4 regions of the Exiguobacterium sp. UBA6309 genome follow, and region 1 is predicted to be linked to each of the others. Evidence: riboswitches for the same ligand, from Rfam matches in the RefSeq annotation. Region 1 holds a riboswitch; each other region holds the start of a gene.
What was found. Region 1 has a riboswitch for thiamine pyrophosphate ahead of B3M90_RS00790 (thiamine phosphate synthase). Riboswitches for the same ligand answer to the same signal wherever they lie in the genome.
Positions count from the first base shown of each region.

Region 2: another riboswitch for thiamine pyrophosphate. It lies ahead of thiD (bifunctional hydroxymethylpyrimidine kinase/phosphomethylpyrimidine kinase); the one in region 1 lies ahead of B3M90_RS00790 (thiamine phosphate synthase).
Region 3: another riboswitch for thiamine pyrophosphate. It lies ahead of tenA (thiaminase II); the one in region 1 lies ahead of B3M90_RS00790 (thiamine phosphate synthase).
Region 4: another riboswitch for thiamine pyrophosphate. It lies ahead of thiT (energy-coupled thiamine transporter ThiT); the one in region 1 lies ahead of B3M90_RS00790 (thiamine phosphate synthase).

Region 1 covers NZ_DJTL01000005.1:126,452-132,510, reverse strand. Annotated here, with positions in the region: gene B3M90_RS00805 (thiazole synthase) at 1-713, opposite strand, end outside; gene thiS (sulfur carrier protein ThiS) at 716-916, opposite strand; gene B3M90_RS00795 (FAD-dependent oxidoreductase) at 913-1,857, opposite strand; gene B3M90_RS00790 (thiamine phosphate synthase) at 1,854-2,447, opposite strand; TPP riboswitch at 2,530-2,632, opposite strand; gene nagZ (beta-N-acetylhexosaminidase) at 2,689-3,909, opposite strand; gene B3M90_RS00780 (OsmC family protein) at 3,906-4,331, opposite strand; gene B3M90_RS00775 (MFS transporter) at 4,522-5,706, shown strand; gene B3M90_RS00770 (DoxX family membrane protein) at 5,834-6,059, shown strand, end outside.
Region 2 covers NZ_DJTL01000032.1:75,766-81,824, reverse strand. Annotated here, with positions in the region: gene B3M90_RS11335 (hypothetical protein) at 1-229, opposite strand, end outside; gene thiE (thiamine phosphate synthase) at 436-1,074, opposite strand; gene thiM (hydroxyethylthiazole kinase) at 1,064-1,831, opposite strand; gene thiD (bifunctional hydroxymethylpyrimidine kinase/phosphomethylpyrimidine kinase) at 1,812-2,615, opposite strand; TPP riboswitch at 2,731-2,841, opposite strand; gene B3M90_RS11315 (murein hydrolase activator EnvC family protein) at 2,906-4,183, opposite strand; gene B3M90_RS11310 (murein hydrolase activator EnvC family protein) at 4,386-5,819, opposite strand.
Region 3 covers NZ_DJTL01000013.1:4,936-10,994, reverse strand. Annotated here, with positions in the region: gene B3M90_RS03675 (glycoside hydrolase family 3 protein) at 75-1,991, shown strand; gene B3M90_RS03670 (hypothetical protein) at 2,022-2,318, opposite strand; gene tenA (thiaminase II) at 2,370-3,065, opposite strand; TPP riboswitch at 3,138-3,244, opposite strand; gene B3M90_RS03660 (DUF1002 domain-containing protein) at 3,438-4,319, shown strand; gene abc-f (ribosomal protection-like ABC-F family protein) at 4,597-6,059, shown strand, end outside.
Region 4 covers NZ_DJTL01000017.1:117,405-123,463, reverse strand. Annotated here, with positions in the region: gene B3M90_RS04930 (DAK2 domain-containing protein) at 1-222, opposite strand, end outside; gene B3M90_RS04925 (Asp23/Gls24 family envelope stress response protein) at 248-610, opposite strand; gene rpmB (50S ribosomal protein L28) at 894-1,082, shown strand; gene B3M90_RS04915 (amino acid permease) at 1,223-2,626, shown strand; gene B3M90_RS04910 (thiamine diphosphokinase) at 2,682-3,284, opposite strand; gene thiT (energy-coupled thiamine transporter ThiT) at 3,286-3,846, opposite strand; TPP riboswitch at 3,906-4,015, opposite strand; gene rpe (ribulose-phosphate 3-epimerase) at 4,038-4,694, opposite strand; gene rsgA (ribosome small subunit-dependent GTPase A) at 4,697-5,602, opposite strand; gene pknB (Stk1 family PASTA domain-containing Ser/Thr kinase) at 5,628-6,059, opposite strand, start outside.

The DNA of each region.
Region 1 (6,059 bases):
TCGATTCTTCCCGCTTCGTAGCCGAAGCGCCCTGCTTCGACAGCTAGTCGCATCGCGTGCGCCATCTTGACCGGATCCTGGGCATGGGCGACAGCGGAGTTCAATAAGACACCATCCGCTCCCAGTTCCATTGCATAGGCGACGTCAGTTGGAGAACCGATGCCGGCGTCGACGATGACTGGGACCGACGTCTGCTCGATGATGAACTTTAGGTGGAGCGGATTGAGGATGCCTTGCCCGGAACCGATCGGTGACGCAGCCGGCATGATGGCATGACAGCCGAGTTCCTCGAGTCGTCGTGCAAGGACGACGTCGTCCGATGTATACGGTAAGACGATGAATCCTTCTTTAAGTAGCTCTTCAGAAGCCCGTAACGTCTCGATTGGATCAGGTAGTAATGTCTTATCGCACCCAATCACTTCGACCTTGACCATGTCGCACATATCGGATGCCCGCGCAAGTTTTGCTAGCCGAACCGCTTCTTCCGCTGTCTTCGCACCAGCCGTGTTCGGTAGTAAATCATACTTCGTTAAATCAAGCGACTCCAAGAAATTCGGTTGTTGTTTGTCGAAGAGATCGAGCCGCCGGACGGCGAACGTCAAGATTTGTGAAGCGGACGCATCGATGGCCTCTTGCTGTACCGTAGCATCCGTATATTTCCCCGTTCCGAGTAATAACCGTGATTCGAATGTCTTTTCTCCAATTTTCAACATCTTTATCCTCCTCCTACGAAATGAACGATTTCGAATGTGTCATTGTTCCGAACGACCGTTTGATCGTAAGCTCCGCGGTCGATGATCTGTCGGTTCTGTTCGACGATGACGAGTTTTTCCCCTAAGCCAAGTTGCGTGAGCATGTCCTCAATCGTCTCAATCTGTTCAATGGTATGGTCGTTGCCGTTAATCGTAATATTCATCGGACTTCCTCCTTTAGGATCAACCGTAATGTGTTTGCCAAGACTTCCGCTGTCGCCGGTGCGAGTAATATGCCATGCCGATGATGCCCCGTCGCTATAAAGATCCGACGGGATGAATCGGCGACTCCGATATATGGCAAGCCGAACTCTGTTTGTGGTCGTACGCCTGACCAGACTTCTTCGATGACAGCATCACGGATCGGTGGATAGAGACGCTCTGCTGCTTGAAGCAGTGACGTGACTCCTGCGACACTAACACCGATCGTCTCGTCGTGCGGTAGTTCGGTCGCACCGATCAATATCCGTCCGTCCGCTTTCGGTACGAGGTAGACGGCGTCATCAAACAGGATCGAGCGTAACGGCTGACCCGCGAGACGGACTGCGAGACACTCCCCTTTGACACCGTGCGTCGCTATCGAAATGCCAGCTGTATCGAGCAAGGCTTGGGACCCGCGTCCGGCAGCAACCGTCACCGTTCGTCCCGTCCACGTTCCCGTGTTCGACTCAACCCTAATGAAATCATTACTCTCCTCGATTCGCGTGACGTCCACCTGTTCTTCGATTGGTACCCCACGATTTCGTAAGACATGCATCAATGCAGTCGTTAGTCGTCGCGGATCGATTTGACCGACCGATGGAAATAAGTATTCTTGCTCATTTTGTTTCAATAAAAATGGTTGTTCCCGGTAGCCACAATCGATCCCGGTCTCGCGCGTGAGGCGTCGCGCAAGTAACGGATACAGACGGCGACTTCGCGCAGCAAGCGTATGCAATTCTTCTCTCAGCTCGATGTCCGTCGCAAGCATCCCGGCAGCCGCCCGACTCGTCCCTTGTCCGCATGTTCCGCGATCAAGGACAAGAACGGATTCGTTCTGACAAGCGAGACTGTAAGCAAGCGTCAAACCGATGACTCCACCACCGATGATGATGTGATCCGTCATACCCGTACCCCCTGATAACGCTGAATGGCAGCATGCGGGTCCGCTTGACCGAGAATACCCGATAAGACGGCGACTCCGCTTGCACCGGTCGCTGCGATTTCAGGAATGCGATCAGGAGTGATCCCGCCGATTGCGATGACTGGTTTCGTCGTGAAAGTGACAACTTGCTTCAAGGCATCGATCCCTCGCGGTGGCACGTTTGGTTTCGACGCTGTCGGATAAATATGACCGTACAGCAATCGATCAGCTCCTTCCGCTTCTGCTGCGAGCGCCTCTGCCAGTGAATGGACGGATTTCCCGATGATGAGATTCGGAAAGTGTCGCCGAACATCGCGGACACGTAAGGAACGTCGCGTCAATTGCACACCGATGCCAGCGACATGGGCGACGTCGGTCCGGTCGTGAACGGTTAATTGATCAGACGAATACCCTTGCGCAAGGAGCGCGTCAATCAGTTCTAGCAATTCTGCTGCCGACAAATTCGGTTCTCGAAGATGAAGCTGATCCGTATATGGTTGAAGCGATTGAAAGGTTTCCACTCCATCGCGTGGATTGATGGATCCCGTCGAAATCAGATGTAAACGCATCATGTTCTTCCTTTCCATACGAAAAAGGACCACTCCCGATGTTGAAAGGAGTGGTCCGAAAATGCGCTGAAGCGCTAAGGATATCTAAGGTTTCGAGCCACTTCCCTCCGCTAGTACGAACTAGATCAGGTTCAAAGGGTCCGGATACTTCCGTCTCAGTCTGCTGGGAGACTCCCCTAGTGTCTTTTCGTGTTTAATTGGCTTGCCCCATTAGTCTAGCATGAGTTGCTTTACTTCGCTAGTCCTAGTTGAGCGCTTCCACTTGCTGAATAAGCTCCGATTTCGTCGGTCGCTGTTGCTTCTGGCTGTCGGCATAGGTCTGCTTTAGCTTCAGGATGCGCATTACTTTAGCATCGAGCATCGCAGGCGTCAGCGTTTTGTCTTTAACGGCTTGCATCACTTCGGTGTGGACCTTCGGATAGGCACCTGCTTCCGAAAACATCGCCATATCAGCTCCATTGACAAGTGCTTGCCGTGCCGCTTCCGCGAGACCATATCGTTTCGTGATCGCCCCCATGACAAGGTCATCCGTGATGATGACACCCTTGAATCCGAGTTGTTGACGCAAGAGGTCAGTCAAGATCGGCTTCGAGAGCGAAGATGGATTTTGGTCGTCATACGCGGGATAGAGAATATGGGCGACCATCACCATCTCGGCGCCCTCTTGAATCGCTTCTTGGAACGGTAACAGTTCCGTTCGCTTCAGTTCTTCCTTTGATGCTGTCACTTTCGGCAAACCGACATGGGAATCGACACTCGTATTGCCGTGACCGGGAAAATGTTTGACGACCGGAATCGTTCCCGTCTCTTGCATCCCGTGCATCAGGGCCGTACCGAGAGTCGCGACGGTCTTCGGATCAGCACTTAACGCACGGTCGCCGATGATTGGATTGTTCGGATTGCTATTGACGTCAAGGACCGGTGCGAAGTCCATGTTGAACCCATAAAATCGTGACAGGTGACCGAGTTTACGTCCGACATCTTCCATTTTTGCAGCATCTGCACCTTGTGCCATCCGTTGACTCGTCGGGAGACGTAACCGTTGATCCGGTACTCGGCTGACCCGTCCGCCCTCTTCATCAACCCCGACGAAAACATACGGTTTTTGGTTCGTTTCTTGAATGGCACGCGTGAACGTCAAGAGTTGATCTTCTGACGTAATATTCCCACCAAGCAGTAAGACCCCACCGATCGCATGCGTCTGCAACAATTTCCGGTCAGCTGCTGAAAGTTCCGTGCCGGCAACTCCGATATAGAGCAATTGATCGATCTTTTCTGACGTCGACATCGCTTCAAGTTGCTGCTTTAATCGTGCTTGTTGTCGTTCTTCCTTTGTCGGCTCAGGCTTTGATTTCTTCGCCTCCGTCGGTTGCTTCGTTGCTGGTTGTGATGGTTTCGTTGGTTCCGTCGTCTCCTGCGCACACCCTGCAAGCAACAGGCAACCGATCAGTGCTACTTTCTTCACAAAGGATCCTCGCTCCGGACACCATTGATGGAATAATAGACGGAAATCTCAGCGTTCAAGGATTGCGAAACCGAACAATATTTATCTTTTGATAACGAGATGGCGCGACGGACCTTATCTTCCGGGAGATCACCTTCAAGCCGGTAATGAATCGAGATCGACGTAAAGCGCCGCGGATGATCCTCTGCCCGTTCCCCTTCGATATCCATTTCGAAATGAGTGATCGTCAAGCGCATCTTCTCTAAAATCGAGACGATGTCGATTCCAGTACAGCCGGCAACGGCATGTAGCAGCAGTTCAGTCGGTCGTGGTGCTTGATTTTCGCCACCGTTCTCCGGTGCTGCATCCATCGCAAGATGATGCCCTGATTCCGTCTGTCCACTAAACCCCATCTGTTTGTTCCATGTCACTGTCGCTTGCATCGTTTCCACTCCTTTGTCAGTAGTCTTCTTCTGTAGTATACGCAAAAAACAGCAAGCCTGGAAATTCACACGCTATTTCGAATAATGGTTCTTTTCCCGAATTCTCGCTTTGCGATACCCGACGAAATCGTTTCATGCTATCCTGTTACTCATAGTTTCGCGCGCAAGCGCCAGAATTGAGGAATCATCCATGTCACCTACTACTCGTTTAAGTCGACGCGATTGGCTGTTGATCGCCACGTTGTCGCTCCTGACGTTCGTTCTCGGAACAAGCGAATTCGTCATCGTCGGGATCCTCGCTGAAATCTCCTCAGCTCTTAATATCACGATCGCAACAGCCGGTACGCTCGTCTCGGCCTTTGCCATCTCCTTTGCGATTGGTACACCGATTGTCATGTCGCTGACCGGTCACTTGGAACGGCGTCGCCTGATTCTACGTCTGTTACTCGTTTGGGTCTTACTGAACCTTGCCAGTAGTTTTGCTCCAAGTTACGAAGTATTGCTCGCCACCCGCATCCTGACAGCCATCCTGACCGGTGTCTTGATCTCGCTCGCAATGGTCGTCGCAAGCGATGGCGTACCTGTCGCGAAGCGCGGTGTCGCCGTTTCGTTCATTTTCGGTGGTTTTACACTCGCGAACGTCCTTGGTGTTCCGATCGGTACGTTCATCGGTCAACACGCTGGCTTCGCAGCCACGTTTTGGCTGACGACAGTCATGGGAATGATTGCGTTCCTCGCTGTGTGGAAGATCGTTCCCGTCCAGCAATCGACGGGCTCCGGTTCAATCAAGGAGCAGCTTGGATTGCTCGCTAATCCACGGATCCTGATCGCCTTCTTCATTCCGTCGTTCGGCTTCGGAGCAACTTACGTCGTCTACACGTACCTCGTGCCGATCCTGCAAACGGAACTCGGCATCGCAAAGACATGGATTAGTCCGATCCTGCTCGCTTACGGTGTCGTCTCGATCTTCAGTAACATCCTTGCCGGCAAGATTGCTAGTAAAAATCCGATGGGACGCTTACGGTTCGTCTTCGTCGTGCAAGCAGTCGTTCTTGCTGCGTTATACTTCACGACAGTATCCCTTCCGCTTGGTCTGTTCAACATCGCCTTGATGTCGTTGATGTCGATTCTACTAACGACTTCGACACAGATCTACTTGATCGACCTTGCCGAAAAGTTCAATCCGGAAGCAAAAGGACTCGCCGCTTCCTTGATGCCGGTTGCGAGTAACGTCGGGATTGCTTTTGGTTCGGCACTCGGTGGCATCGTCTATGCGAACGGTCCGATGATGAACACGGCACTCGTCGGTGGACTGGTTGCGCTTGTCGCTGCTTTATTAACTGCAATCAGTCATCGCCTCGATCAACGGTCATGAAACCGTTACCTTATCCTTTTTTGTAACAGGTCGATGACGGTTCGATGACGTTATGATGATAGTCCCTATCTTACTGATGATTTTTCAGTATGATGGGGACTATGTTGTAGTAGAGGAGTGTCTGAAAGTGAAAGCATTACACATCATCGGTCTTGGTCTATTGACGATCATCCGACTCTGGCTCGGAATTCAGTGGTTCATCGCTGGAATCGGTAAGTACATTAATGGCTTTGATGCACGGTCGTTTCTTGAAGGAGCACTCGCGAAGTCAACTGGCGAAGACGCACTCGTCAGTTCGTGGTACGCGACGTGGATCGAGCAACTTGCCTTACCGAACGTCGGGCTGATCAACG
Region 2 (6,059 bases), on a different contig from region 1:
TGAGCCAAAATACAACCCATCCCCCTACGTAATCACCGATATCCCAAACGATTCGATTTTGATCGACCGCACGTACACCGATATCGATGATCTTCGTACTCTCCAATCGATTCCTATAACGCTTACGTAATCGAGCAGGAATCGGGAGACGAAGCAGTATTCGATAATAGATGTCTAAGTGGGTGTGTCCCCAAATTTCTGTAGCGATCGAACTTGTCTTGATATACAACGGACGTTTGTAGCGTCTTTCATACTTTTCCTTCAGCAAGAGAGCCATTTCATAAGATACACGATTAGGACGCGGAAATAAAATTTTCCCCAAATGGTAGATCCCGCGATTATCTACGCGAATGATTTGTGGTTCCAATCGATACCGGATCCAATAGCCCCGAAAACGGATCGTCTGCCATTTCAATACAATCACCTCTGAACGGATTATACCCTGTTCTGAAGAGATTGATGCCATTCCCGTACAGCATCTGTCATATGTTGTGCAGCACGCCGTCGATCTTCTTTAGCAAAAATTTCCGAGATGACCGCATATCCTTCTAATGGGATAGGAAGAGAAGCGACATTCGTTGCCGTAATTCCGCCAATGCCGATTAAAGGTAAGCACACGGCTTCGCGAATCGCTTGAAGCATCGTGTGTGACATCGAGTCGGCGTCTGCTTTCGATGACGTCGCAAATAGAGAACCTACACCTAAATAAGATGCTCCATCTCGTTCTGCTTCAATCGCTTGCGCGACGGTTGCTACCGATACGCCGATCACAGTGTTCGGTAAGAGACGTCGCGCTGCGGTTAGAGGAATATCTTCTTGTCCGATATGCAAACCAGCTCCGACAAGTAACGCAATATCAATTCGGTCATTGATAATCAAAGGAACATCATGACGATCCGTCAGTCTCTTTAACCGGACTGCCTGTTCGAAGAATTCCTTTCCCTGCGCTGTTTTTTCCCGTAATTGTATAATCGTTGCACCACCTAAAATCGCTTCTTCAACCACCGTTTCGATTGCAACTCCCGGATGATATCGACGATCTGTCACCGCATAAATGGAATAATCAATTGACATGTTCTACCACCTCCATCAAATCTTGCTCCGTCATCAGACTGATTGCATTGAACAACTCTCGTTTGAAATTACCTAGACCTTTTTCTGATGCTGCCTGTTCTCCTGCTTTTCCCATGATAAATGTTCCGTGGACTGCTGCCTCAAATGCAGAATATCCTGCACCAAGAAAACTCGCAATCAAAGAAGCTGTCATACACCCCGTACCTGTGACGTCTCCGAGACGCGGCGTACCTACTTGTAGTTCCACTTCGCGCATGCCATCCGTGATGTAGTCGATTGGACCTGTGACGACAATGACGGACTTTTGTTTACGAGCGAATGCACGAATGATTTCTCGATCCATGATCTCATCACTAGCAGCATCGACTCCTTTTGTTCGTCCATTCTCCCCAAGCAATGTCTTGATTTCTGAAGCATTTCCTTTAACGACCGTACATCCGAGTCTACTCAATTCTTTTGAAAAGGACGTACGCAATGATGTGGCTCCCGCTCCAACTGGATCAAGGATGATCGGAACGTTCAAGCGTCTCGCTTCGCTTGCGGCGAGTCGTTGAGCTGCTTGCATGTCTGCATCAATTGTTCCAATGTTCAAGACAAGAGCTTGCGCGCGTCGAACCATCTCTTCCACTTCGCGAATATCCTCCGCCATGACTGGAGATGCGCCAACGGCAAGTGTGACATTGGCGCAATCATTGATCGTGACTGTGTTCGTCAAATGATGAATGAGTGGTTTGTGTTTAAGAATGGTCGTAAACATGTGAATCCCTCCAAAGTGAATGAAAATGATGTGTCGGTCCAATCCCTTGTCCGAGAGCAAATCCATGACGAATCGCCTCTGTAACATACTTCTTGGCCTGACGTACACTGTCCGTTAAAGCTTCTCCAAGTGCCATCCGTGCCGCAATCGCTGCAGATAAGGTACAGCCTGTTCCGTGAGTATGTTGATTATCTAACCGATCTGATGTGAAACGGTATTCTTCTTGCCCGTCCCATAATAAATCCGTGGCAGCTCCCGGTAGATGTCCACCTTTTAGCAAGACAGCTCCAGTCTCCATAGCCAACTGATGCATCGCCAGTCGCATCTCCTCTAAATTAGTAACTGATTGCCCTGTTAAGCGCTCTGCTTCCGGTAAATTTGGTGTGACGAGTGTCGCAAGTGGCAGTAACTCCGCGATTAGTGCTTCCTCTGCCTCCGTCCGCAATAGGGCATGCCCGCCTTTTGCGACCATGACAGGGTCTAGTATGATTGGAACTGTCTGTTTGCGAAGATGTGTTGCAATGACGTGAATCGTTTGTGCATTCGAGACCATACCGATTTTGATAGCATCCACACGAATATCTGAAAAGATTGAAGCTAATTGGGCATCAACGATTTCCGATGATAACTCTTCTACTGCTTGAACGCCCAGTGTATTTTGAGCCGTTACCGCTGTCAAAACACTCATCCCATAAACGCCCAATGCCGAAAATGTCTTTAAATCTGCCTGAATTCCAGCTCCACCACCGGAGTCAGATCCCGCAATCGTCAATACATGTTTCATATTTTTCTCACCTTTCCATCGAGCAATGTAAGGGAGTTGTTACCGACAAAAAAAGCGTCGACCGCTGTAAAAAAGCAGTCGACGCTATACGAAATCGTTATCCAACCACTTCGGTATCCGTTCGGCTCAACTTTCCTACGCTGGTATTATCCAGTTCAGGTAATAGGGTCGAAAACAGATTGGTTTTCCTCTCAGCCGGATTCCTCCAGCTCCCCTAGTTGCTCAAGTATTCATTTCGCCTTAACTGTAGCATAGCGGCAAGAAAAAAACGAGCCGAAGCTCGTTTTGAATTATAGATATGCTAATGGATTAACTGCATTCAGAGGAGAAGAGGCACTGTACTGATAGCCTCCGACATGTAGTTCGAAATGCAAGTGTGGTCCTGTTGAATTCCCAGTACTACCAAGTGTTCCAACTTGCTGACCTTGAGAAACTGTTTGTCCTGCATGAACAGATAACGAACTCATATGAGCGTAGACTGTCGTATAGACTTTCCCGTCAAGGAAGTGAGAAATCATGACGTGATTTCCATAAGGCCCACCACCTGAAGCTGTAATGACCGTTCCAGCTGCTGCTGCGACGATTGGTGAGCCGACCGAACCACTGAAATCGACACCATTATGGAACGTATAGCCGTTCGCACCGCTTGCTGGTCCAAACCCTTGTGATACGCCACCAGAAGATGGACGAACGAATTTCCCACCGCTCGAAACAACGGGTGAAGCAACTGAAGTAGGTGATTCTGAACTCTTACCTGCTTGTTTTGCTGCTTGAGCATTCGCTTTAGCGGCTTTTTCAGCTGCTGCTTTCTCGGCTGCTGCTCTTTCAGCCGCCACTTTAGCTGCTGCCTTCGCTGCCGCAATCGCACGTTCTTGAGCTTCAAGTGTCGCTTGTAGTTCTTTCGCGTCTAGAAGTTCTGTCGTAAACTTCGTCTTACCTTTTCTTAATTTTTTAAGCGTAGCACTGCGTTCTTTCATTTGAACTTTCAACGCTTTTTTTTGTTCGATTAATGTTTTCTTCTCTTCAACCTGCTCCGCCTTTTTTTCAACGAGCGCTTGTTTTGCTTCCGCTAGCTTTTGTTGGGTTGCGATGTAATCCGAAATCATTTTATCATCTTGCTCCGCGATTTTTTTCCCTGCCATGACACGACTAAATAAATCGCCTAAATCCTTCGATCCAAAAATGACTTCTTCCCATTTGATTGAGTTTCCATCGTTTTCTTGGAAGACACGTAGACGATCACCGAGTAGTTCTTCTTGTTTTTTCAACATCTCTTCGTAGCGAACGATGTCTGCTTTTAATTCATCGATTCGCAAATTCAATTTCTCGATTTGTTTATTTTTTTCGGAAATCTGAAAAATCTTTTCGTTGATCGCTGCATCGATTCGATTGATTTGACGTTGTTCTTTCGAAATTTTCGACTCTTGTTTTTTAATTGCTTTTTCTAATTTACGTTGTTCTGCGGCATTTTCAGCCTTTTTTTCTTTGATCGTTGCTGCCGCAATTGGTTGTGTTCCTGTTATAAGTAATGCTCCTAAAACAATGGTAGAAATTAGTTTTTTTAGCATATATCGTTTTCCTCACTTATGTTTTTCATATTTTATTATAGTATTCAAGTTTCTCTCATATCTGAAATAGATTATAGCACCCTAATCGTTTCAAAAAAATTTCATTTACATTTCAAATGAAAACGTTTTTTGTAATATAATCATTTATTTTTTGAAAATCGCAAAAAAAAGAACCGCTGCATAAGCAACGATTCTTTACTGTTTAAAACATCGTCATTGGGTTCACTGAGCTAGCTGGACCAGTTGCACTATAGCTGTATCCACCGACGTGGATTTCAAAGTGTAAGTGTGGACCAGTTGAATTCCCAGTGCTTCCACGTAAACCGATTTGTTCACCTTGACTGACGCGTTGACCTGCGTGAGCATTGAGTGCGCTCATATGAGCATACAATGTTGTGTACGTTTTACCGTTTAATTGGTGGGCAATCATGATGTGGTTTCCGTAAGGACCACCACCTGATGCTGTAATGACTGTTCCTGTTGCAGCTGCAACGATTGGAGTTCCAACCGGACCACCAAAGTCGATCCCGTTATGGAACGTATAACCGTTTTCTCCACCTGCTGAGCCATAGCCTTGCGTGACAGCCCCAACCGTTGGATGGATGAACAGACCACCGGATGATGGTGACGGTTTAGGTGTCGCAGGTGCTGACGGTGTTGGCGCAGCTGGTGTAGATGCTTTTGGAGTCGATTGTTTCGTCGAACCAGAAGGTTTCGCTGCTTGCGACGCTTTCTCTTGTGCTGCCTGCTGAGCCGCTGCTTCTTTAGCTGCTTGTTGCTCAGCTTCTTTTTGAGCCGCTGCTTGAGCTGCTTCAGCTTCTGCTCGCGCTTTTGCTTCACGTGCTGCTTGAGCTTGACGCTCTTTTTCGATCCGTGCTTCACGTTCACGTGCTGCCTTTTCAGCTGCAATCGCTTTTTCTTGAGCAATCAAAATTTGCTGGACTTCTTTTGCATCCATCAATTGTGTTTCAAATTTCGCTTTTTTCTTACGTAATTCTTTTAAGCGTTTGTTTCGCTCTTTTAATTGCGATTCAAGTTCTGCTTGTTGGCGTTTCAATTCTTGCTTTTCAACAACCAATTGTGCTTTCTTGTCTTTCACTTCTTGTTGTGCATCCGCTAACTGCTTTTGCGTATTTTGATAATCCGTGATCATTTTATCATCTTGCTTTGAAATCGATTTTCCGGCCATGACACGGCTAACGAGGTCACCGACGTTTTTTGCCCCAAAAATGACTTCTTCCCATTTAATCGAGTTCCCGTCATTTTCTTGCATGACACGAAGACGATCCCCAAGTAGTTTTTCTTGGCGTTTTAATTTCGCTTTATACTTTTCGATTTCTTTTCCAAGTTGAACGATTTCTCGTTCCGTCGCCTTAATTTGACGATCTTTCGTTTCGACAGCAAAGATCTTTTCATTCAAGGCTTCGTCTAATCGATTGACTTCTTGTTGCGTCTTAGAAATTTTTTGACCCTCCTGATTAACGGAAGACTCTAAGTTTTTTTGTTTTTTAGCATTGTCTTGTTGCTGTTGTTCGTTTTTAGCTTTCTGTTCACTTAAATCGTCAGCTGCTGCAAAATGAGGTGCTGATGAAAGAACTAGTGCGGAAACGATGAGCGACGCGAACGTTTTTTTCATGTAGTATTCCCTCTTTTTCTCTAGTAGTATGTCGATGCATTATATGGAATAACAGTTACGTTAAAATTAAATTCTATAATAGTTTTTCTTATTTATAGGAACGTTTTTGATTATAGCATTCATTCCTCTTCCATAATATTTCAGTGATATTTCATTTTAAATAAATCGTTCTTCTTCTATGTAATAGAAAATGATGGAAAACAGCTTCCCATTGCAACTTTGATTCATTTTTGGGAAACT
Region 3 (6,059 bases), on a different contig from region 1:
AAACAAGCACCTTGCTATACTGTCCGTATTGAAAAGTATTCCAGTCGTGGTTTGACTAGAGGAGGATGTACATCATGAAAAGGATTGGGCAATTCACGTTAACAGCAGGACTCGCAGCAGTACTCGTCTCAAGTAGTTTGCCTGTCATGGCAGAGGCAGGATCTTCAGCAGATCGGATCAGTCAAAAAATCGACATGATGACACTCGAACAAAAAATCGGACAGATGATCATGCCGGACTTCCGGCAGTGGAATGGCAGTAACCATACGTCGCTTGCTCCGGAAGTCGCGAACATCATCGACCGCTATGATTTAGGTGGCGTCATCTTGTTTGCTGAGAACGTCAGTGAAACCGAACAGACGACAAAACTCGTTCATGATCTGCAAGAAGTCGTCAAACAAGATGACAGCAACGATATTCCGCTCTTTGTCACGATCGACCAAGAAGGTGGCATCGTCACTCGGCTCGGAACAGGAACGAACTTACCCGGCAATATGGCGTTAGGTGCGACCCGTAGTAGTGCGTATGCCAATGATGCCGGTCATATCATCGGTTCCGAACTGCATGCGCTCGGCATCAATGTCAACTTCGGGCCGGTTCTTGACGTCAACAGTAACCCTGGAAATCCCGTCATCGGTGTTCGCTCGTTCTCAAGTGACCCGGAGCTCGTCGGAATGCTCGGTTCCGCTTTGATGAAGGGTATTCAAACTGAAGGCGTCGCAGCGACCGCGAAACACTTCCCGGGTCACGGCGATACGGCGACCGATTCCCATTATGGCTTGCCGGTTGTCGACCGGTCCCTGGAGGAGCTGGAACAAGTCGAGCTCGTCCCGTTCAAGCGAGCCATCGCCGAAGACATCGATATGATCATGACAGGACACATCGGAATGCCGACAATCGAGTCTGAAGTCGTCACGTCAAAAAACGGCACTTTCCCTTTACCTGCGACATTGTCGGATGACGTCATCACGGGCGTACTGCGCGAAAAACTCGGCTACGATGGCATCGTCATCACGGATGCATTGAATATGCAGGCGATCGCCGACAATTTTACGGAATCAGAAGCCGTTCTGAAAACATTTGACGCCGGTGTCGACATCGCGCTCATGCCGACGATTCTTCGTTCCGAGCAGGATGTCATAAAACTCGACCAGATTTTTAAGGACGTGATTGCGGCAGTCAAAGACGGACGTCTGTCAGAAGAACGGATTGATCAATCGGTCGAGCGGATCCTGACGCTGAAGGCAGAACGCGGAATATGGAATGGCACGACGGATACGATATCCTTAGCTGATAAACTCGCGCAAGCGAACCAAATCGTCGGTAGTCCCGAACATAAAGCAAAAGAACGCGCGATGACGGAAGCCGCGGTCACACTCCTGAAAAATGATCAGCGGACGTTACCCTTCAAGCCGAAAAAGAATGCAAACGTTCTTGTGATCGCCCCTGCGACGGATCAAACGGACAGCATGAAAAAGACGATTGCTTCCCTGCCTAAGAACCGGAACTGGCACGTAACGACAGCGAATTACTCGGCTACTACGCTACCGCTCGACCAAAACCCGACACTACGGGCACAACTCGATGCAGCAGATTACATCATCGTTGGTTCAAACGTCAATACGAGTGCCAAACTACTGCCTACTGCACCAGAGCAAGCGATTCCAGCTTCAATCTTCCGGTATGCGAAACAAACAAATACACCATCCGTCTTGCTTAGCCTCCGTAATCCATACGATGTCGCCGTTCAACCGGACGCACCGGCACACGTCCTCGTCTATGGTTTTAAAGGGGATCCGAACGGACCGGACTCTGAAGCAGGCAATCTGAAATCAGCGGGACCGAACCTCCCTGCTGGTATTCGAGCAATTTTCGGAACGTTCAAACCGCAAGGCACCTTACCAGTTGATGTGCCGGTCTTTCAGAACGGTGTCTTTACCGATCAACTGCATCTCGAATTCGGTGATGGCTTTAAAAACTGGAAAAAATGAGAACATGATACACAAAAGACCGAGCCCCCTTTAAAGGATGCCTCGGTCTTTTAATGATTGATACGGATATTCCGCTTCTTCTTTCGCACGATGGTAGACGCGGTATAACCAATAGGTCAGTAATGCATAGACGACAATGACAAGAACAGCAGAAATGTAGCTCCCCATGCTATATGCTACCTTGAAGTTTCGAGTCGTAGCGGATATACCGGACAACACGATTAAAGTTGGAATGATATATCCAATAAATCTTACTTTGACTTTACCCAGCATTCGTTGCACGGCATACGCGGCGCTGATTGCGAGTACGATCACGATGATCTCCATTTCTACCCCTACTTCCGCTAAATGTTATACCTAATTCTACCATCTATCCGTTTAAGAAGATACCGTCCATGCTGGAATCGTCTCGTAAATCGACGTAAACGTTTCTTCCGTCCATCCCATATGCCAAAACAGCAACTCATAATAACAGCTCGTCACGAAATGCTGTTTCATCCGCTCTCGTTCAGCCGAGCTTGCTTGTTCCGCCAACGCATCAAGCCGTGCAATCTGTTCAAAGACGACCTTTTCGAACCATTCCGAACTATATGTGTCGATCCATTGCTGATAGATTTTTTCATCCGGTGTACACGTCAATAATTGTTGTCCAACTTCATAATACAACCAGTAACATGGCAAGATGGCAGCAATCGTCTCACCAAGCGTCCCTTCATTCGCATGATGCATGTGTGAGACGTAAGCATATGCCGTTGGTGCCGGTTCAAATGCTTCAAGATCTGCTTCTGTGATACCGAGCGGCTCGAAAAATGATTGATGCAAGCTCAGTTCTGCCCCATATGTCGAAGTCGCGTGCTCGGCAAGTGTCGCAATCGTCGCAAAGTCATCTGCTTTTGACGCTGCCTTCGCTTGAATCTTCGCAAAGTGTTTTAAGTAATACGCATCCTGCATAACATAATGTCGAAATTTCGAGAGCGGTAACGTTCCCTCGCCGATTCCTTGAACGAATGGGTGGGTAAAACTACTGTCCCAATACGCTTGTGCTGCTTGCTTGATTTCTTGTGTGAATGTCATGATCTCATCCTCCTCTTTTTTATGAAACGAAAAAACACCACCCCGAAACACACGGGCATGGCGCAAGAAGAACAAGACTTGACGCCACTTCCCTCCGTAAGTACGAACTTAATCAGGTTCAAAGGGTCCGAACGTCTTCGTTCGTCTCAGTCGGTCAACCGACTCCCCTAGTGGTCATTATTCGATTCAAATCCACTATAGCATGCTGAAAATGGAAGTCAAGTTGTCCTCTTTTCGCTATACTATGGAGTGTCAGAAGGCGGATATCGTCTCCATCTACAGACCGATTCCGAACTCCTTTCGTTCTCGTACACTAATTTTAGTACCTGATACTATAGTTCATTCTGTTACTTACAATTGGAGGAATTCATTATGCATACACCAACAAAAATCATGGCGTCAGCCGTTATCGCTTCTGCTTTATTACTTCCGACAGCCGCATCCGCTGAGCAAGTCGTTGATAAAACAATCGTCACTCTCGGGGAGTCGCTCGGCGCAAAGGATAAGGCTTGGGTGCTTTCCCGTCTCAATGCACCGGAAGGCATCACGCCGATCATCGCCACTTCTGCTGACGAAGAAAAATATCTCGGGAAAAACATTCCCCAGTCGCAAAAAGGTGGCAACATGTATTCATCCGCTAAAATCGAATTGACGGAAAAAGGTGACGGACTTTCCGTTGCGACGGAAAACATTACGTGGGTGACGAAGGATATGTACTTGAACGCTCTCGTCACGGCAGGTGTCAAAGATGCCGACATCACGATCACTTCTCCTTATAAAGTGACTGGAACATCGGCACTGACAGGAATCATGAAAGCCTATGATCAAACTTCGGCTGAGACCGGAATCAAGCTGAGTGACGAACGGAAAGATTTAGCACAGCAAGAATTATCGGTCACTTCAGACGTCGGGAAGACAGTCGGGACAGATAAAGTCGCTGATTTGATGAATGAGATCAAGGCCGAAATCGCGAATCAAAAACCGGAAACAAAAGTCGAGATCGAAAACCTGATCGTCCAAGTCATTCAAAACAACAACATCCAACTGTCTGATGCACAGATGGATCGGTTGACGAATCTATTCAATCAAATGGAGCAAGCGAACATCAACTGGGGGCAAATCGAGAGTGGACTAAAAAATGCTGGTCAAGACATCCATGCGTTTGCAACGTCCGAGGAGACAAAAGGATTCTTCGCTAAATTATTTGATGGTCTGAGTGACTTCTTCAGCTCGATTGCTGGTGTGTTCAAATAATTCAGACTTCCGCAATTAACAAGATAATGGTAAACTGATTGTATCTGAAACGAAAGGTGGTGTGAAATGATGGACTTTGCTGCGTGCAAACATTGGTTAATGGAACAATTGTATCTGTTGCGCGCGATTTTTCATGGAATGGCGTTCTAAGGCACCCGTCTGCCCTTTTTAGAACTTCATGATTGAAAAATACAGCAAAGCGCATCTTTCACACACTAGGGAGAGTGCTATTTGCGCTCTCCTTTTTTAATGCGCGCGAAAGGATCAACTCATTATGATGATTTGCGACATTCAACATCTGACAAAACAATTCGGAGGCGAAACGATCTTAACGGACGTTTCCCTCTTCTTAAACGAACACGATCGTGTCGGTCTGATTGGACGAAACGGGAGTGGTAAAACGACATTACTCCGCTTACTTGCTCGCCTTGACCAACCGGACGGTGGCGTCATCTATCAAAAGAACGGTTTGACGATTGGCTACTTGGAACAACTTCCCACTTATGCCGAAACGATGACCGGACTCGACGTCCTTTGGACGGCGTTTGAAGAGATCCTCGCAATCCGTTCTCGGATGCAACAGTTGGAGCTTTTGATGGCGACAGCGCCAGATGATCTGGATGCACTACTCGTTCGATATGCGGAAGCGACAAATGCATTCGAACAAAAAGATGGCTATCTACTCGACTCGAAGATCGAGCGCATGGTGAACGGATTACATTTACGTCCGTTACTCACTCGCCCTTTCCATCAGTTGAGCGGCGGTGAGCAAACTAAGATTTGCCTCGGTCGCATGTTGCTGATGGAACCACACCTCCTAATCCTTGATGAGCCGACGAACCATCTTGATTTAGCTGCCGTTGAATGGTTAGAACAATTCTTACGGGACTACACTGGAACTATCCTGCTCGTCTCTCACGACCGGGTCTTCTTAGACGCCGTCGTCACCTCGATCGTCGAGCTTGAAGATGGTGAACTGACCTCCTATCTAGGGAACTACAGTGCGTTCGTCGTCGAACGAGAACGTCGCTTGATGGAACAGTTCCACGCCTATCAGGAACAACAGAAAAAAATCAAGAAGATGAAGGAAGCGATTCGTCGACTACGGCAGTGGGCAAACGAAGCATCTCCACCGAGTGAGAAATTATTCCGTAAAGCAAAATCGATGGAGCGGGCACTCGAGCGAATCGAACGGATCAAACGACCGCAACTCGAAGCCAAAACCGCTGATGTCTCTTTTTCTTCTACCGATCATACGAGTCAAGTCGTCTTTCGCGCTGAAGAGCTCTCTTTCGCTTACGATTCCCGTCGCATTTTCGATGTTGTCTCGTTCGAAATCATGGCTCAAGATCGGGTTGCAATCGTCGGAACGAATGGGAGCGGGAAATCGACGTTGCTCGCACTGTTGCTTGATGAATTGTCACCAGACGCAGGCACGCTCACGCGTGGACCATCGAACCGGATCGGTTACTTGTCCCAGCATGCCCATTTCGAGGAGGATGCTCGCTTAATCGACTGGTTTAGAGACCGCATTGCCGTTCCAGAAGCGGAAGCCCGCCATATTCTTGCCCGGTTCCTGTTTTTTGGACCGACTGTCTTTCGGTCTATTTTGTCACTAAGCGGAGGAGAACGTGTTCGATTGCAGCTTGCCGTACTCGTTCATTCGTCGATCAACGTTTTGATTCTCGATGAGCCGACGAATCATCTAGATATTGAATCAAGAGAGACGCTTGAAGAAGC
Region 4 (6,059 bases), on a different contig from region 1:
ACGTGCGAAGACGTTCGCGACTTCCGATACAGAATCCGAAGTGGATTTACCTGCTTCTTTTGCTCCTGAAGTCATCGTCAAATTCATGTTCGTTCCCGTATCACCATCTGGCACAGGGAAGACGTTCAATGAATCGACGAAATCTGCGTTTTGATAAAGATTCGCCGCGCCATTTTGAATCATCTTGACTAACTGCGCTCCTGTTAAACGATCTACACTCACTAAAGTTTCCTCCTCTATTTCCGCCTTAGACATTCGTCAAGCGGACTCCTTGGACAAAGATGTTCACAGATGTCACGTCAAGACCTAGTGCCTGACTGAGCGTGTATTTCACGCGACTCTGTACGTTGTTCGCCACCTCTGAGATTTTCGTCCCATAACTTACGATAATATGCATATCGATATGAACTTGCTCTGAAGCCTGTCGAACGATGACACCGCGTGCAAAGTTCTCACGTTTTAAGAGTTCAGCAAGACCATCCTTGATTTGAGACTGGGATGCCATACCAACGACACCAAAACATTCCATTGCTGCGCCGCCCGCAAGTTGCGCGACGACATCATTATCTACATCAATCTTTCCATAGGTCGTTTTCATCTCGATCGCCACCTGAGTAGCCCCCTTTGAATATTGTATTCTTCTCATAATTCTACTATAAGGACCTACTATTGAAAAGTCGCCGTACTGACTATACAATGAATAAGTGAAAAATAGTAGCGGTCAAATGAACTTTTACCATCATCCTCATCCATTATTTTAAATTTCGAGGTTGTCTGTCAAGTTTTTTTCTTGTCAGCTACTTTTTTTATGTTGCAACCGCCCTGACACCATGCTAAGATAGCAAAGTGTCTATTAGGACGAACGCAAAACAACATAAAAGGAGGCGGAACGCATGGCACGTAAATGCTACGTTACTGGGAAATCGCCAAAGTCGGGTAACAACCGTTCACACGCATTGAACAAAACAAAACGTACTTGGGGAGTCAACGTACAAAAAGTACGTATCCTCGTCGACGGTAAGCCAAAAAAGGTTTGGGTTTCAGCTCGAGCTCTTAAATCAGGTAAAGTCGAACGCGTATAAGGCGCAACCACCGGATGGGAATCTTCCCTTCCGGTTTTTTTATGCCCTCATTTATTTTTCTCATAAACTAATTGTCGCTTTTATTGAAAACGCTTACAATAGGAACGTACTTTATTTTGTCAGAATTGGGGGAAGTCATCATGCAACTCAAACGAGAGATGACGAGTCGACACCTGTTCATGATTTCACTCGGTGGAATTATCGGAACAGGCTTATTTTTAGGGTCAGGATTAACGATTTCACAAGCAGGACCTCTCGGGGCGGTCCTCAGTTACATCGTGGGTGGGACCATCATGTATCTGACGATGTTATGTCTTGGAGAATTAGCGGTCTATCTGCCGGTCTCGGGGTCATTTCAGACCTATACGACCCGCTTTATCGGACCAGGGGTCGGCTTTGCCGTCGGTTGGATTTACTGGCTCGGCTGGGCTGTGACGGTCGCACTTGAAATCACAGCTGCAGGTAGTTTGATGGACCGTTGGTTTCCGAATGTGCCGGTCGTTGTCTGGTGTACCGTCTTTACGGTCTTGTTATTCGGTTTAAACGCCGTCTCCGCCAAAGCGTTCGGGGAAGCGGAATTCTGGTTCTCAAGTTTAAAGGTACTCGCCATTCTTTTCTTCATCATTCTTGGTGGCGCAGCTTGGTTTGGCTGGTTACCGATGGAAGCAGATCGTCCATCCTCATTGTTTGCAAACTTCACGGCAAGCGGTTGGTTTCCGAACGGAATTCTCGGTGTCTTGACGACGATGATTGCTGTCAACTTTGCTTTTCAGGGGACCGAATTGATCGGTGTCGCGGCTGGGGAGTCCGATAAGCCTGAAAAATCGATTCCAAAAGCTATCCGGAATACAGTTTGGCGCACGTTCATTTTCTTTGTCTTATCGATCACGATCGTCGGTGCATTGATTCCGTATGAGACGGCTGGCGGAGTCAGTAGTCCATTCATCATGGTCTTTGATGCGATCGGCATCCCGTATGCCGCTGACTTGATGAACATCGTCGTCTTGACAGCACTATTATCCGTCGGGAACTCGGGATTGTATGCCGCGACCCGAATGTTATGGGCAATGGCACAAGAAGGGATGATTTCAAAGAAATTATCTTATGTTAATGCCCGTGGTGTGCCGATGCGCGCTTTACTCTTTACGATGATGTTTGCGATGTTATCTCTTCTGACAGCTTTTTTCGCAGAGGATACCGTCTTTATCTGGCTCTTGTCTTTAGCTGGACTCGGTGCTCAAGTCGGTTGGATTTCAATTTCCGCTTCGCAACTTGCGTTCCGCCGTCAGTTCATCCGAAACGGACATGATCTATCCGAACTAAAGTTCAAGACGCCATTCTATCCAGCATTACCGTTGATATCGTTGACACTTAATGTCGTTGTCCTTTTCAGTCTTGCGTTTCAAGCGGATCAACGAATTGCTTTATACATCGGTGTTCCATTTTTCCTCGTCATGTGGGGAAGCTATCATCTGTTCGTTAAAGGAAAACACCTATCGGCTCAAAGTGACATTCGAGTCGCCCCTTCCCAACTCGAAGAATAATGCCATATGAAAAGAGGCCGCGGTATCATCCACGGCCTTTTTTCATATGCTTGTTCTATTCCTTAAGTGTTCGCATCATCAATAGTTCTCCTTGATGGAGCTCTACTGTCGCTTCTGACGTACTCCATTCATTACTGACGGTCAAGGAACCTCCGACCGGAACAGGATGCATATCAAGTGGATATTTGACTCCAGCTAAACTCAAGATTGACGGCACAAGTGGAATGAAAGAAAGATAATGATAGATTTCGGCTTCGACTGCATACGATCCTACTGCCAAATATCGCACCTCTTCCCGTTTCGTGACGAGTCGCGCTTCAGGGTATTGCTTCAATAAATACACATTTTGAACGGTCATGTCGAGTCGTCCACCTGTTGCTCCGACGATGATAGTATCATCAAATCGTTTCATCTCTGATACTGTACGAAGGGCGAGTTCGAGATCCGTCTCATCTTTCTCAGCCGGATGAACGATTGCTCCTTCAGGTACGTAACCAAGCGAATCAAAATCACCGATCGTCATGTCGCATGTCAGCCCAAACAATTCAATAGTCTGAACACCACCATCGACACCAATGATGAAATCACTAGACTGACAAAGCATCCGCAAATCAGGCACTTCTTCTTGAGGACCGGCGCACACGAGAATCGCCCGCATCTCAGACGCCTCGTGCTGAATAACGTAGTAAACGTGGCGCAGTTGTAAAGAGGAGACCCGCGACGACACCGCATAAAACATAAGATGGTACCATGTATGTCGCGTTATAAACTAATGAATATGGCACGACTGGACCTTCTGCATATTTCGCGAAGAACACGATTCCGCTGATGACATGACAGATATAACGGAGTCCTGCGCCTAATAGTGTTGCAAGGAGAACGAACGCCATCAAACGTTTCTTTTGTCCGTTACGTGCAGTTTGTCTAACCTGACGGGCGAACAGACCGCTCAGTCCGACGACACCGTATGCAATCGTGTAATCGAGTAATGGTTGGACGATCGTCAAGACTTGTGGGGCGAACATCAGTTGGATCGTACCAACAAGCGCTCCTGTGACGACACCTCCGATGACACCGTGGCGAAATGCCATGACAAAGATCGGTAACATCGCTAAGCTGATTGAACCGCCTTGTGGCATTTTAAATGGAATCAGTAAATCAAAGACGACCCCGAGACTTGCGAAGATGGCAATTTCCATCATCATTTGTAACCGTTTCATGCTATTTCCTCCTTCATTGTACGAGAGGACGCAAAAAGGCAATACGACGAACGCCGTACTGCCTGCGTGCGCCACATCCCTACGTCCGTTTGAACGGAACAGGTTCGAAGGGTTAAAGTCTAAAAGACTCCTCTCAGCCGCTTTTCAAGCGACACCCCTTGCGGTCATCATATTTCGTTTTCTCGTTCTTATTATACGGCAGCCCCTTGACGAATGCTAGTGATCGCTTCCGCATAATCTGGTGCATTGTAGATTGCTGATCCCGCGACAAGAACGTTCGCGCCGTTTTCGATGCAAAGTTTTGCTGTTTCCGGGTTGACGCCACCATCAATCTCGATTTCAAATGTCAGATCACGATCTGCTTTCATTTGTGCAAGTGATGCGAGTTTTGGCATGACATTCTCGATGAAGGCTTGTCCACCAAAGCCCGGATTGACCGTCATCAATAAGACCATATCGACATCCTCAAGGACGTGTTCAATCGTCGATAATGGCGTGTGAGGATTCAAGACGACCCCTGCTTTTGCACCGGATAGCTTGATTTGTTGTAAAACACGGTGGACGTGGTTCGTCGCTTCGACGTGGAACGTCACGATATCTGCCCCTGCCTTAACGAAATCTTCAACGAAACGTTCTGGCTGGTCAATCATTAAATGGACATCAAGGACCATATCCGTCTTTTGACGTAAACTGCTGAGCACAGGTAGTCCAAACGAGATATTCGGTACGAACTGACCATCCATGACATCGAAATGGATATAGTCCGCGCCTGCTGCCTCGACTGCTTTGACATCACGCTCAAGATTCGCAAAATCTGCTGATAAGATAGATGGTGCAATTTTAATCATCTTCAATACCTCCGGGCTCGATTCTTGATTTCGTCTATAAACATACCATAGTTCTCATAACGAGAGGACATGATTTCTTGTGCTTCGACGGCTTCCTTGACAGCACATCCGGGTTCATTCAAGTGCAAACATCCTCGATACTTACATTCGTCCTGTACAGCCACGAATTCAGGAAAACTCCACCGTACATCCTCGATTTCCATATCATATGGAAAATCAAGGTTCGAGAAACCTGGTGTATCAGCAATCAAGCCTTCGGCAAGTGGCATCAACGTGACGTGTCGTGTCGTATGCCGCCCACGTCCGAGTGATTTCGAAATCGCACTCGTCTCTAAGTCGAGTGTTGGTTCAAGTGCGTTCAAGAGCGAACTTTTCCCAACTCCAGATTGTCCGGCAAGAACACTCGTTTTCCCGGCCAGTAACGGACGGACTTGCTCAACACCCGACAACGTCTCACTGGATGTCTCGATGACCGTATATCCAATCTTCCGGTAAGCGGCAATTGCCTTTCTAACTGCAGGACCTTTGACATCATCAAGCAAGTCCATCTTCGTTAACAGGATGACGGGTTGGATTTCCTTCGCTTCGATCAAGACGAGGAAACGATCGAGCAAGTGCGCTGAAAAATCAGGTTCTGCAGCCGAGACGACAAGCAACGCTTGATCGATATTCGCGACAGGCGGGCGTACTAAAAAGTTGTCCCGCTCCTTCACTTCGAGAATATACCCGGTCTCACTTTCGATATGAAGAACGACTTCGTCTCCAACGACTGGACTGATGCCGCGTTTTCGGAAATTCCCTCTTGCCCGTGAACGGACCTCTCCTTCTGGTGTCATGACATCATAAAAGCCACCCTGCAGGCGTATGATCGTTCCTTCTCGATTCTCTTCGATGCGTTGTTCCGTCATCCTATGCACTCCTTTTTCATCACATTCACTGTGCGTCTTTTGCTTGATTGTACGTGATGGTTTTTGAACGATACACCGTATCGTCTTTATAAATCGTAATCTTGCCTTCTTCTCCCGGATCAATCGTCACCGGCACGTCGAATGTCTCATCTTGGTCAATTGATTCCTCGATGACGGTCCGCTTCCCTTTCGCATCTTCCGTCTCAATCCGGATGACTTGTTTCGGTGGTTCCTCGTCCTCGTTCTCGCTGACCGCGTCATAGACGACCTTTTCAGGGAACGTCGCTGTCAACGTTTTTTCTTCCTCACCTTTTGAGATGAAGACCGTCACGGAGTCGTTCGGTTCGACTTGAGTCCCTGCTTGTGGGAATTGACGGATAACTTGATCGAGTTTCACGTCGCTAGAAAATTCTTGCTCGAACGTTCCATCGAGCCCTTTTTCGTCCAGGTAGGCTTT